Regions from separate parts of the Flavobacterium sp. W20_MBD1_R3 genome, predicted to be linked through region 1. Evidence: riboswitches for the same ligand, from Rfam matches in the RefSeq annotation. Region 1 holds a riboswitch; the other holds the start of a gene.
What was found. Region 1 has a riboswitch for S-adenosylmethionine ahead of ACEN2F_RS09015 (homocysteine S-methyltransferase family protein). Riboswitches for the same ligand answer to the same signal wherever they lie in the genome.
Positions count from the first base shown of each region.

Region 2: another riboswitch for S-adenosylmethionine. It lies ahead of ACEN2F_RS00215 (Na+/H+ antiporter NhaC family protein); the one in region 1 lies ahead of ACEN2F_RS09015 (homocysteine S-methyltransferase family protein).

Region 1 is NZ_JBGQOR010000005.1:38,734-44,040, forward strand. It holds gene metH (methionine synthase) at 1-2,130, opposite strand, end outside; gene ACEN2F_RS09015 (homocysteine S-methyltransferase family protein) at 2,300-3,301, opposite strand; SAM riboswitch class I at 3,573-3,692, opposite strand; gene ACEN2F_RS09020 (NAD(P)/FAD-dependent oxidoreductase) at 3,785-4,837, opposite strand; gene ACEN2F_RS09025 (precorrin-2 dehydrogenase/sirohydrochlorin ferrochelatase family protein) at 4,988-5,307, opposite strand, start outside.
Region 2 is NZ_JBGQOR010000001.1:47,239-52,545, reverse strand. It holds gene ACEN2F_RS00230 (nuclear transport factor 2 family protein) at 1-171, shown strand, start outside; gene sucD (succinate--CoA ligase subunit alpha) at 267-1,139, shown strand; gene ACEN2F_RS00220 (hypothetical protein) at 1,355-1,777, shown strand; SAM-I-IV-variant riboswitch at 1,905-2,001, shown strand; gene ACEN2F_RS00215 (Na+/H+ antiporter NhaC family protein) at 2,056-3,378, shown strand; gene fabG (3-oxoacyl-[acyl-carrier-protein] reductase) at 3,562-4,308, shown strand; gene ACEN2F_RS00205 (hypothetical protein) at 4,376-5,307, shown strand, end outside.

The sequences.
Region 1 (5,307 bases):
GATATTTGGAGCCCCTTTTGTCTTTTGTGATTGCTGACGCAAAGTCAAAAAAGTTTGTAATGGCTTTCCGTTTTCGTCACTTAATTCGATGTCATCATCATTGACTTGATTCGCCGGAAAAATGCCATAAATTCCTTTGGCCGTCAGTTTCTTTTCTTTCAAAATAACATCCAACATTCCTTTTGCATCTGCAAAAACAGCAGTCGCCTGTTCCCCAACTACCTCATCCGTTAAAATCGCTGGGTATTTCCCGAACAATTCCCAAGTTCTAAAAAATGGTGTCCAATCAATATAGGGAACCAAAACATCTAGGTCCACCTCGATCACTTGTTCGCCTATTATCCTTGGCTTTACAGGAGTAAAATTCCCCCAATCCAACTGCAATTTATTTTTGCGTGCTTGCTCAATAGTCAGGAAATTTTTATCTCGTGAACGATTCAAAAACGTTTCTCTAAAGGCATCATATTCCGCTCTAATGTCGCTTGCGTAGAGTTTTTTATCCTTGTTTAATAAACTTCCAGCTACCGTTACAGCTCTTGAAGCATCATTTACATGAATAACCGTTTCTCTATATTGTGGTGCAATCTTTACGGCTGTATGCGCTCGTGAAGTAGTCGCTCCACCAATCATTATTGGGATTTTAAGTCCTCTTTTGTCTAGTTCTTTAGCAAGAAAAACCATTTCGTCCAGTGATGGTGTTATTAATCCGCTTAGTCCAATAATATCTACATTATGTTCAATAGCCGCTGCAATAATTTTTTCAGGAGGTACCATTACCCCTAAATCCACGATCTCATAATTATTGCACGCCAATACCACACTTACTATATTTTTTCCAATATCATGTACGTCTCCTTTTACGGTCGCCATCAGGATTTTTCCGTTCCCTTGCTTGTCCCCGGCTTGCTTCGATGCTTCGATGTAAGGCAGAAGATACGCCACCGCTTTTTTCATCACCCGCGCTGATTTTACCACCTGAGGCAAAAACATTTTACCCGAACCAAATAAATCACCCACCACATTCATTCCTGCCATTAAGTTGATTTCGATTACTTCGATAGGCTTCGTGGCTGCCAGTCGTGCTTCCTCAATATCCAGAAGAATAAATTCGTCAACCCCTTTTACTAAGGAATGTGTCAATCGCTCCTGAATAGTTCCTGAACGCCATTCCTGAATCGCTTTTTCATTACTCTTTAGATCTCCTTTTACATTCTCGGCAAAGTCCAGTAATCGCTCTGTAGCATCCTCTCGTCTGTTCAGAATTACATCTTCCACGCGCTCTAAAAGATCTTTTGGAATCTCGTCATAGATAGAAAGCATTTCCGGATTCACAATTCCCATGGTCATTCCGTGTTGGATGGCATGATATAAAAACACGGAGTGCATCGCCTCCCTGACCGTGTCATTTCCTCTAAACGAAAACGAAACATTACTCACGCCGCCACTAATGTGTGCGTGAGGAAGATTTTCTCTTACCCATTTAGTTCCTCTGAAAAAATCCAATGCATTCAGACGGTGTTCTTCCATTCCTGTTGCTACTGGAAAAACATTTAAATCGAAAATGATATCCTGCGGAGGAAAACCAACTTTGTTTACCAAAATATCGTATGATCGCTTGCAAATTTCTACTCGACGATCGTAATTATCCGCTTGCCCTACCTCGTCAAAAGCCATGATAATAGCCGCCGCTCCGTAGCGCTTAATCAATTTAGCGTGATGAATAAATTGTTCTTCTCCTTCTTTCAACGAGATAGAATTTACCACACTTTTTCCTTGCACCACTTTTAGTCCTGCCTCAATAATATCCCATTTTGAGCTATCAATCATGATTGGCACTCTGGAAATATCCGGTTCAGCAGCAATTAGATTCAGGAATTTTGTCATGGCATATTCGCCATCAAGCATTCCTTCATCCATATTAATATCAATGATTTGCGCACCACCCTCGACTTGCTCTTTTGCAATACTTAGTGCTTCTTCGTATTTTTCTTCCTTGATTAATCGAAGGAATTTTCTAGAACCGGTAACATTCGTTCGTTCTCCAATATTCACAAATACGCTTTCCGGCGTAATGATCAAAGGCTCTAATCCTGATAATACAAGGTTTCTTCTGGTTTCTGCTTGTGCCATTTTTATTTTGTTTGATCCTTCACGATTTCAGTAAACGTTCAGGTTTCGTATATCTTATTATTATTTTGGGCGTGACCCAAAAAGGGTCGGGCTATTCGTTGCAAGTCCTCGCTCTTCCTTCGTCAGGCTGTGGGCTTTTCACTGCTATCCCTCACGCTGGCATTCTTGGTTACATCGTCGCCGTTGAAACTCTTGGTTTATAATCCTTTGCGATATCCGCAATCAACTTGATATGTTCCGGGGTTGTTCCACAACAACCGCCTATGATATTGACTAAATTATCGTCTAAATATTCTTTGATGAAAGCTTGCATCTGTTCTGGTGTTTCATCGTACTCTCCAAAAGCATTTGGCAATCCTGCATTAGGATGCGCCGATACATTGAATGAAGTATTTTGTGACAACGTTTGCAAATAAGGCTTTAGTAAATCAGCTCCTAAAGCGCAATTGAAACCTACACTCAACAATGGAATGTGCGAAACCGAAACCAAAAAAGCTTCTACGGTTTGACCTGAAAGTGTTCTTCCTGATGCATCCGTAATCGTTCCGGAAACCATGATTGGAATATCGATATTGCGTTCGTCTTTGACTTCTTCGATGGCAAAAAGTGCTGCTTTAGCATTTAGAGTGTCGAAAATAGTTTCTACTAAAAGCAAATCACTTCCTCCGTCAATCAACGCTTCTACTTGTTGTTTGTAAGCAATACGCAAATCATCAAATGTAACAGCTCTGTAGCCAGGATCATTTACATCTGGTGACATGCTTGCCGTACGGTTTGTTGGTCCTATTGAACCCGCTACAAAACGAGGTTTTTCTGGATTTTTGGCTGTGAATTCATCGGCTACTTCACGGGCAATTCGTGCCGATTCGTAGTTGAGTTCATACACCAAATCTTCAAGATGGTAATCAGCCATTCCAATTGTGGTTCCTGAGAACGTATTGGTTTCTACAATGTCTGCTCCTGCTTCAAAATAAGCGGCGTAAACGGCACGAATTGATTGTGGTTGCGTCAATGACAATAAATCATTGTTTCCCTTTAAGGAATGTGGAAAATCTTTGAAACGTTCGCCTCTAAAATCTTCTTCGGAAAAATTATAGCGTTGCAACATGGTTCCCATAGCTCCATCGAGTACGAGTATTCTTTTTTTAATGGCTTCTTGAATGCTTGACATATCTATTTTTTTGCTCGCAAAGACGCAAAGGCGCAAAGCTTTTTTATGGATTAAATAATTTAAAAAGTTCAATATAGTAGCTCTTTAGCCCCGATTACTTCACTTAATTTCTATTCTCATAGGGGTTCAGTGAACTTCGTTTGCAACGGAAAGCGGGAACAGTATTGGCAAAAAAACGCCAATTGTCCGCTCCTGATACTGAAATTAATTCAGCAGGCTAAAAATATATGTTGTCAAGAAAAGATTTGAGAAATACTAAGTGAGTATTCGTGTGTTATCTATCTTAAATACAGAAACTGGTTCAGTATAAAGTAGAATGTAGCACCTTCTTTAAAGATAAAGGGTTGCTAAGGTTTCGTTGGGTCTTTCCCTCCGCCTTTCGTGATAACTTTCAATAAAATTATGAACACTGCAAAGTAAAGAAATAGCGCTAAAACTTGCAAGTTTTAGCGCTTTATTTTTTAACTAGTTTGTAGTAAGTTGTTAAACAATGGCTTTCACCACCGCTTTTGGAGCCTCTTTACGAGTTCCGTCAAATCCATCAACACCAGCAACTGTAGTGTATTTCAACACATATTTTTTACCTGGATTGATGATTTGATAGGCTGCCTGACACATTAAAGTGGCTTCATGGAAACCACAAAGAATCAATTTAAGTTTCCCTGGATACGTATTTACGTCGCCAATGGCAAAAATTCCTGGGATATTGGTTTGGTAATCCAGTGCATTATCTACTTTGATGGCATTTTTTTCAATTTCTAATCCCCAGTTTCCTATGGGACCTAATTTTGGCGTTAAACCAAAAAGAGGAATGAAATAATCAGTATCGATAGTTCTGTTGGCTCCATTTTCATCGATAACTATCGATTCAATGTGTTCTGCACCATTTAATCCGACAACCTCCGCTGGGGTAATCATACGGATTTTTCCCGAGTCTTTTAGTTCTTGAACTTTTTCAACAGAATCTAAGGCGCCACGGAATTCGTTTCTACGATGTATCAAAGTCACCTCAGAAGCAACATTCGATAAGAAAATACTCCAGTCCAATGCTGAATCTCCTCCACCAGCAATTACAACTCTTTTATTTCTAAACTCTTCTGGATCTTTTATGAAATATTTAATTCCTTTGTTTTCGTAGAAATTAATTCCATCAATTAGTGGTTTTCTAGGTTCAAAACTTCCTAATCCGCCAGCAATAGCAACAACTTTAGCATTAAATTGGGTTCCCTCGTTTGAAGTTATTATAAAACTTCCGTCTTCTTGTTTTTCAATAGTTTCCGCGCGTTCTCCAAGCGTGAATCCAGGTTCGAATTGCTTGATTTGTTCCATCAAGTTATTCACTAAATCTCCAGCTAATACTTCGGGGAAACCCGGAATATCATAAATTGGTTTTTTAGGATATAATTCGGATAATTGTCCTCCCGCCTGTGGCAAGGCATCTAAAATATGGCATTTCAATTTTAATAATCCCGCTTCAAAAACGGCAAATAAACCAGTAGGTCCGGCTCCTATTATAAGGATGTCTGTTTGAATCATTTTTTTATTCTTTTATTCTTCCCGCCAACCCCATTATTTGGAAGGACTTGGGAGCGTTTTTTTATACTTGTTCTTACTTCTTATTCTTTTCACAAAGGAACGAATGATTCTCTCAAAAATAAATGATAAATATCAGTCGAATTCTTTATTTTATTCTCTTGGTTCTTTATGCTTCAACGACTCGGTAATTTCGTTCATTTTCTGCACTTTTTCTTCGAAATTCCCTTTTAGCGTTTTGCGATATTCATTCAGGTTTTCGACCATTTTATTGATATCGTCCGGGATTATTTCTTCAAAAAACTCCCGTAATCTTTTAGCAGTTGTCGGTGATTTCCCATTGGTTGAGATAGCAATTTTTACATTCCCTTTGGTTACAATTCCACCTAAATAGTAATCACATAATGGCGGCGTATCCGCAATATTGCAAATCAAATATCTTTTTCGGGACAAATCATATATCCTTTTATTCA
Region 2 (5,307 bases), on a different contig from region 1:
AGAATAAGTCATATTATTGGAGAAAATGATCTGATTTCAGTACGATATTCTCATTTTGTGAAAACGATTGAGAACCCAAGAGAAGAGATGTTATTGGCGCATTTTATTGTTATTTGGGAAATAAAAGACAATAAACTATTTCGAGGGTATCAAATGAGCCAATTATCCTAATTTAGTGTCAAAAAACTGAATGCTGAAGATTGATTAGTGCTTACTATTTTATACTTTTGCATAACGATTTAAAAAAACTATATAAAAAATATATCATGAGTGTTTTAGTTAATAAGGATTCCAAAATAATTGTTCAAGGTTTTACAGGAAGCGAAGGAACTTTCCATGCTTCTCAAATGATTGAGTACGGTACTAACGTTGTTGGTGGTGTAACTCCTGGAAAAGGAGGAACAACTCACTTAGACAGACCCGTTTTTAATACTGTAAAAGATGCTGTAGAACAAGCAGGAGCTGACACAACTATCATTTTTGTACCACCAGCTTTTGCTGCTGATGCAATAATGGAAGCTGCAGATGCAGGGATAAAAGTAATTATTGCAATTACTGAAGGTATTCCTGTTGCTGACATGATAAAAGCAAACAGTTATGTTAAAGAAAGAAATTCTAGATTAATAGGTCCTAACTGTCCAGGTGTAATTACTCCGGGTGAAGCTAAAGTTGGAATTATGCCAGGTTTTGTTTTTGAAAAAGGAACTGTTGGGATTGTTTCTAAATCGGGAACTTTAACTTACGAAGCTGCGGATCAAGTGGTAAAACAAGGATTAGGAATCACTACTGCAATTGGTATTGGTGGAGACCCAATCATTGGAACTACTACGAAAGAAGCCGTTGAATTGTTGATGAACGATCCAGAAACAGAATGTATTGTAATGATTGGTGAAATTGGTGGACAATTAGAAGCTGATGCTGCTCATTGGATCAAAGCTGATGGTAACCGTAAACCAGTTGTAGGATTCATTGCAGGAGTTACTGCTCCAGCAGGACGTACAATGGGACATGCAGGTGCAATCGTTGGTGGATCTGACGATACTGCCGAAGCTAAAAAACAAATCATGAGAGAATGTGGAATTCACGTAGTAGATTCTCCCGCTGAAATTGGTAAAAAAGTAAAAGAAGTTTTAGGATAATCTAAACTCTAATTAAATATTTTAAAAGCCTCACAATTTGTGGGGCTTTTTTATTATAAATTCAATTAAAGAAATATCTTTGCACTTTATTAAATAGCTCTGTTTTTCAGATTTAAAAATAATAAAAACAAACATAAACGAATGGTTTATAATGACCCTCACGGTTTTGTGGGGTATTTTTTTGCCGAAGCCAATTCAAATTAAAAATAAATAAAATGTATAAAGAGTTAAAAAAATTCAAAGTTACCAATCAGTTTTCCTTTACGACAGAAGATAGTTTAGCTGAAGTTTGCAACGCATCAGAAGGATCAGGAGTATTTCTAGTATATTCAGTTGGGGATGAAAAAGAGTTAATTATGGTTGGTTCTACTGGAACTGTTCAAAATAACGGAACTTTGAAAATTAAAAATGGTGGCTTGAAAGAAAAAATTGTAGAAGGACACCAATTTGCAAAAACAGGAAGAAAATATTCTTGGCCAGCACAAATGAAAATCGAAGATATTAGTACATTAGAAGTAGTTTGGTATGAAACATTCAATGATAAAACTAAAGCAATTCCAACATTTGTAGAAGGACAAGTTTTACAAAACTTCCTTGATGAAAATGGAAGATTGCCAAAATGGAACGTAGCTTTCTAAAAAGTTAACAACTGTTTTTCAGTATATTAAATAAAATTGCACTACATTTTTATGTAGTGCTTTTTTTTGTATTATTATTTTTTTGAATTAAACTTGAAATATTTCACAAATAATTAGTTACTTTTGCAACCGTTATCACGAATCCTGCACTAGGATAGCAACCTGCAACAACAAGCAAGGTGCTAAAACGATAAGCCAAATCCTTTGGAAAAAATGTTGTTTACATTCCCATTTTTAGCTTTGTTTTTCGTCATAATTTTAAATTCTAAATTATTTTTATGACTTTATTTTCAAAAGACAAGGGAAGTGCCTTTGCATTAATTCCGCTGTTTGTTTTTATTCTTACCTTTTTAGGAGCAGGAATCATTTTGAATGATTTTTATGCTTTTCCATCGCCAGTAGCGGTTGTAGTTGGTATCATTGCAGCTTTTTTACTATTCAAAGCCTCAACGGAGGATAAAGTTGCTACGTTAATTGCAGGTTGTGGTGAAAGTAAAATCATGACCATGTGTTTAATTTACTTATTAGCGGGAGCATTTGCAGTGGTGAGTAAAGCGATGGGTGGTGTTGATGCTGTTGTAAATCTTGGAATAAATACTATTGATGTTGCTTATTTTCCGTTGGGGATTTTCTTGATAGCTTCTTTTTTATCAACAGCAACGGGTACTTCAGTAGGTGCAATTGTAGCTATTGGCCCAATAGCAGTAGCTTTAGCTGATAGAAGTGGCGCTTCATTGCCGTTGATCGCTGGTGCTTTGTTGGGAGGATCGATGTTAGGAGACAATCTTTCTATGATTTCTGATACTACAATCGCTGCGACGCAATCATTAGGGTGTGAATTAAAAGACAAATTCAAAATAAACTTATTTATCGCTTTTCCTGCTGCAATTTTGACAATTCTTGTTTTCTTCTATCTTGGTTTAAACTCCGATATTGTGACCGTTGCCATCGAAAAAAATGATTTTTCATGGATTGCAATTGTGCCTTATCTTTTAGTAATAGTATTGGCCGTTGTAGGTGTTAATGTTTTTTCAACATTGCTTATTGGTACTTTATTAGCTGGAATCATTGGGTATTTTGGTGGTTCCTTTACACTAATGGAGTTCACTCAAAAAATATATGAGGGTTTTACCAGTATGACTGATATTTTCTTATTGTCAATGCTTACGGGAGGTTTAGCCGCTATGGTAGATAAAGCAGGTGGAATAACGTATTTATTAGTTCAAATTAAAAAAAGAATTAAAAGTAAGAAATCTGCACAAGCTGGAATTGGCGCTTTGGTAGGTTTTGCTAATTTAGCAATAGCCAATAACACCGTTTCTATTGTCATTACGGGACCAATTGCTAAAGAAATTAATGATGAGTATGATTTAAATCCTAAAAAAACAGCTGCAATTTTGGATATTTTTTCGTGCATTGTTCAAGGAGTTTTACCTTATGGGGCTCAAATATTACTAATATTGAGTTTTTCTAATGGTAAATTAGATTTCTTTGATTTAATTAGTAATGCATGGTATCATTTGTTTTTATTAGTTTTTACCTTGGTGGCAATTTACAGTTCATCTTGGGATAAACTAGTAAAGCAATTCTTAAAAATTTAAAAACAAAATATTGATGGTTCTTGCTTTTGAAATTTTTTTTAAAAAGAGAATTATTCTATATTTGACGAGTGTAAGATAGCCCTGATAGTAGTGAAAATCCTTTTATGTAAGCGATAGCGGTCATAAAAGATTGTAGCGGATAGCAGGAATAGCTCCAAATAAAATTTAAATTAATTACTGAAAATGAAATTACTAGAAGGAAAAGTTGCCATAATTACTGGTGCGAGTCGCGGAATTGGAAAAGGAATTGCTGAAGTTTTTGCAAAACAGGGAGCAAATGTTGCTTTTACGTATAGTTCATCAGTAGAATCAGCTTTGGCTCTTGAAAATGAGTTGAATGCTCTGGGTATTAAAGCCAAAGGATACCAATCGAATGCCGCTGATTTTAATGAAGCTCAAACTCTGGTAGACGCGGTTTTGGCTGAATTTGGAACGGTTGATATTCTAATAAACAACGCCGGAATTACTAAAGACAATCTATTGATGCGTATGTCAGAAGGCGATTTTGATCAAGTAATTGATGTTAATTTGAAATCGGTTTTTAATATGACTAAAGCTATTCAACGTACTTTCTTGAAGCAACGTTCTGGTTCAATTATCAATATGAGTTCAGTAGTAGGAGTAAAAGGAAATGCCGGGCAAACGAATTATGCAGCTTCTAAAGCGGGAGTAATTGGTTTTTCTAAATCTGTAGCATTAGAATTAGGATCTCGTAATATTCGTTGTAATGTAATTGCTCCTGGATTTATAGAAACGGAAATGACGGCTAAATTAAACGAAGATGTTGTAAAAGGATGGAGAGACGGAATTCCGTTGAAACGTGGCGGAACGACAGAAGATGTTGCTAATGCGTGTCTTTTCTTTGCTTCGGATATGAGCGCGTATGTAACTGGACAGGTTATGAATGTTTGTGGAGGAATGCTTACTTAAAAAGTTGGCAGTTTCCAGTAATCAGGAAGCTGAGAACTGAATACTGAACACTGAACACTGCTAAAATATGACAACAAACACGCTACTATTATTACTGCTTTCATTACTAATAGCTGGTGGTTTGTCGTTTTTTCAATATCTCTATAAAGCCAAAAACAAATCGAAAGTCGGTTGGTTTTTGGCTTTTTTGCGTTTTTTATCCATTTTTGGAATTTTATTATTGTTGATTAATCCAATAATAAATAAAAATACGCTTGAAACGATAAGAACTCCTTTGCCAATTGTTGTTGATAATTCCAGTTCTATCTCTTTTTTGAATGCCAATGAAAAAGCATTAGAATTGTATAAAAAAATAAAGTCGAACTCTGATTTACAAGCAAAATTTGATGTTCAATCGTATCAGTTCTCCTATGATTTTGAACCTACTGAAACATTTGATTTTAATGGAACCCAAAGTAATATTGATGTTGTTGCCAAAAATCTAAAAAGCATTTATAAAAATATAACGTATCCAACAGTTTTAATTACTGACGGAAATCAAACCTCCGGGAATGACTACGTTTATAGTTTTGATGCTGTAAATAAAGTGTATCCAGTAATTGTAGGCGATACAATGACTTTTTTAGATTTCAAAATCAATCAACTAAACGTTAATAAATACGCTTTTCATAAGAATAAATATCCTGTAGAAGCTTTTTTACAGTATTCAGGAACCAAAAGTATAACTGCTGATTTTGTTATTTCGCAAGGCAATTCGGTATTCAGTAAACAATCGATTTCCTTTTCACCTTCCAAGAAAACAGCAACTGTAAACGTACTTTTACCAGCTGATAAAATAGGATTACAGGTTTTTAAAGCTACAATATCATCAAAAGAAAAAGAAAAAAATAAGTACAATAACACTAAAAATTTTGCGGTTGAAGTCATTGACCAAAAAACAAATATTGCTATCGTATCTGCTATTAATCATCCTGATTTAGGTGCGATGAAAAGAGCAAT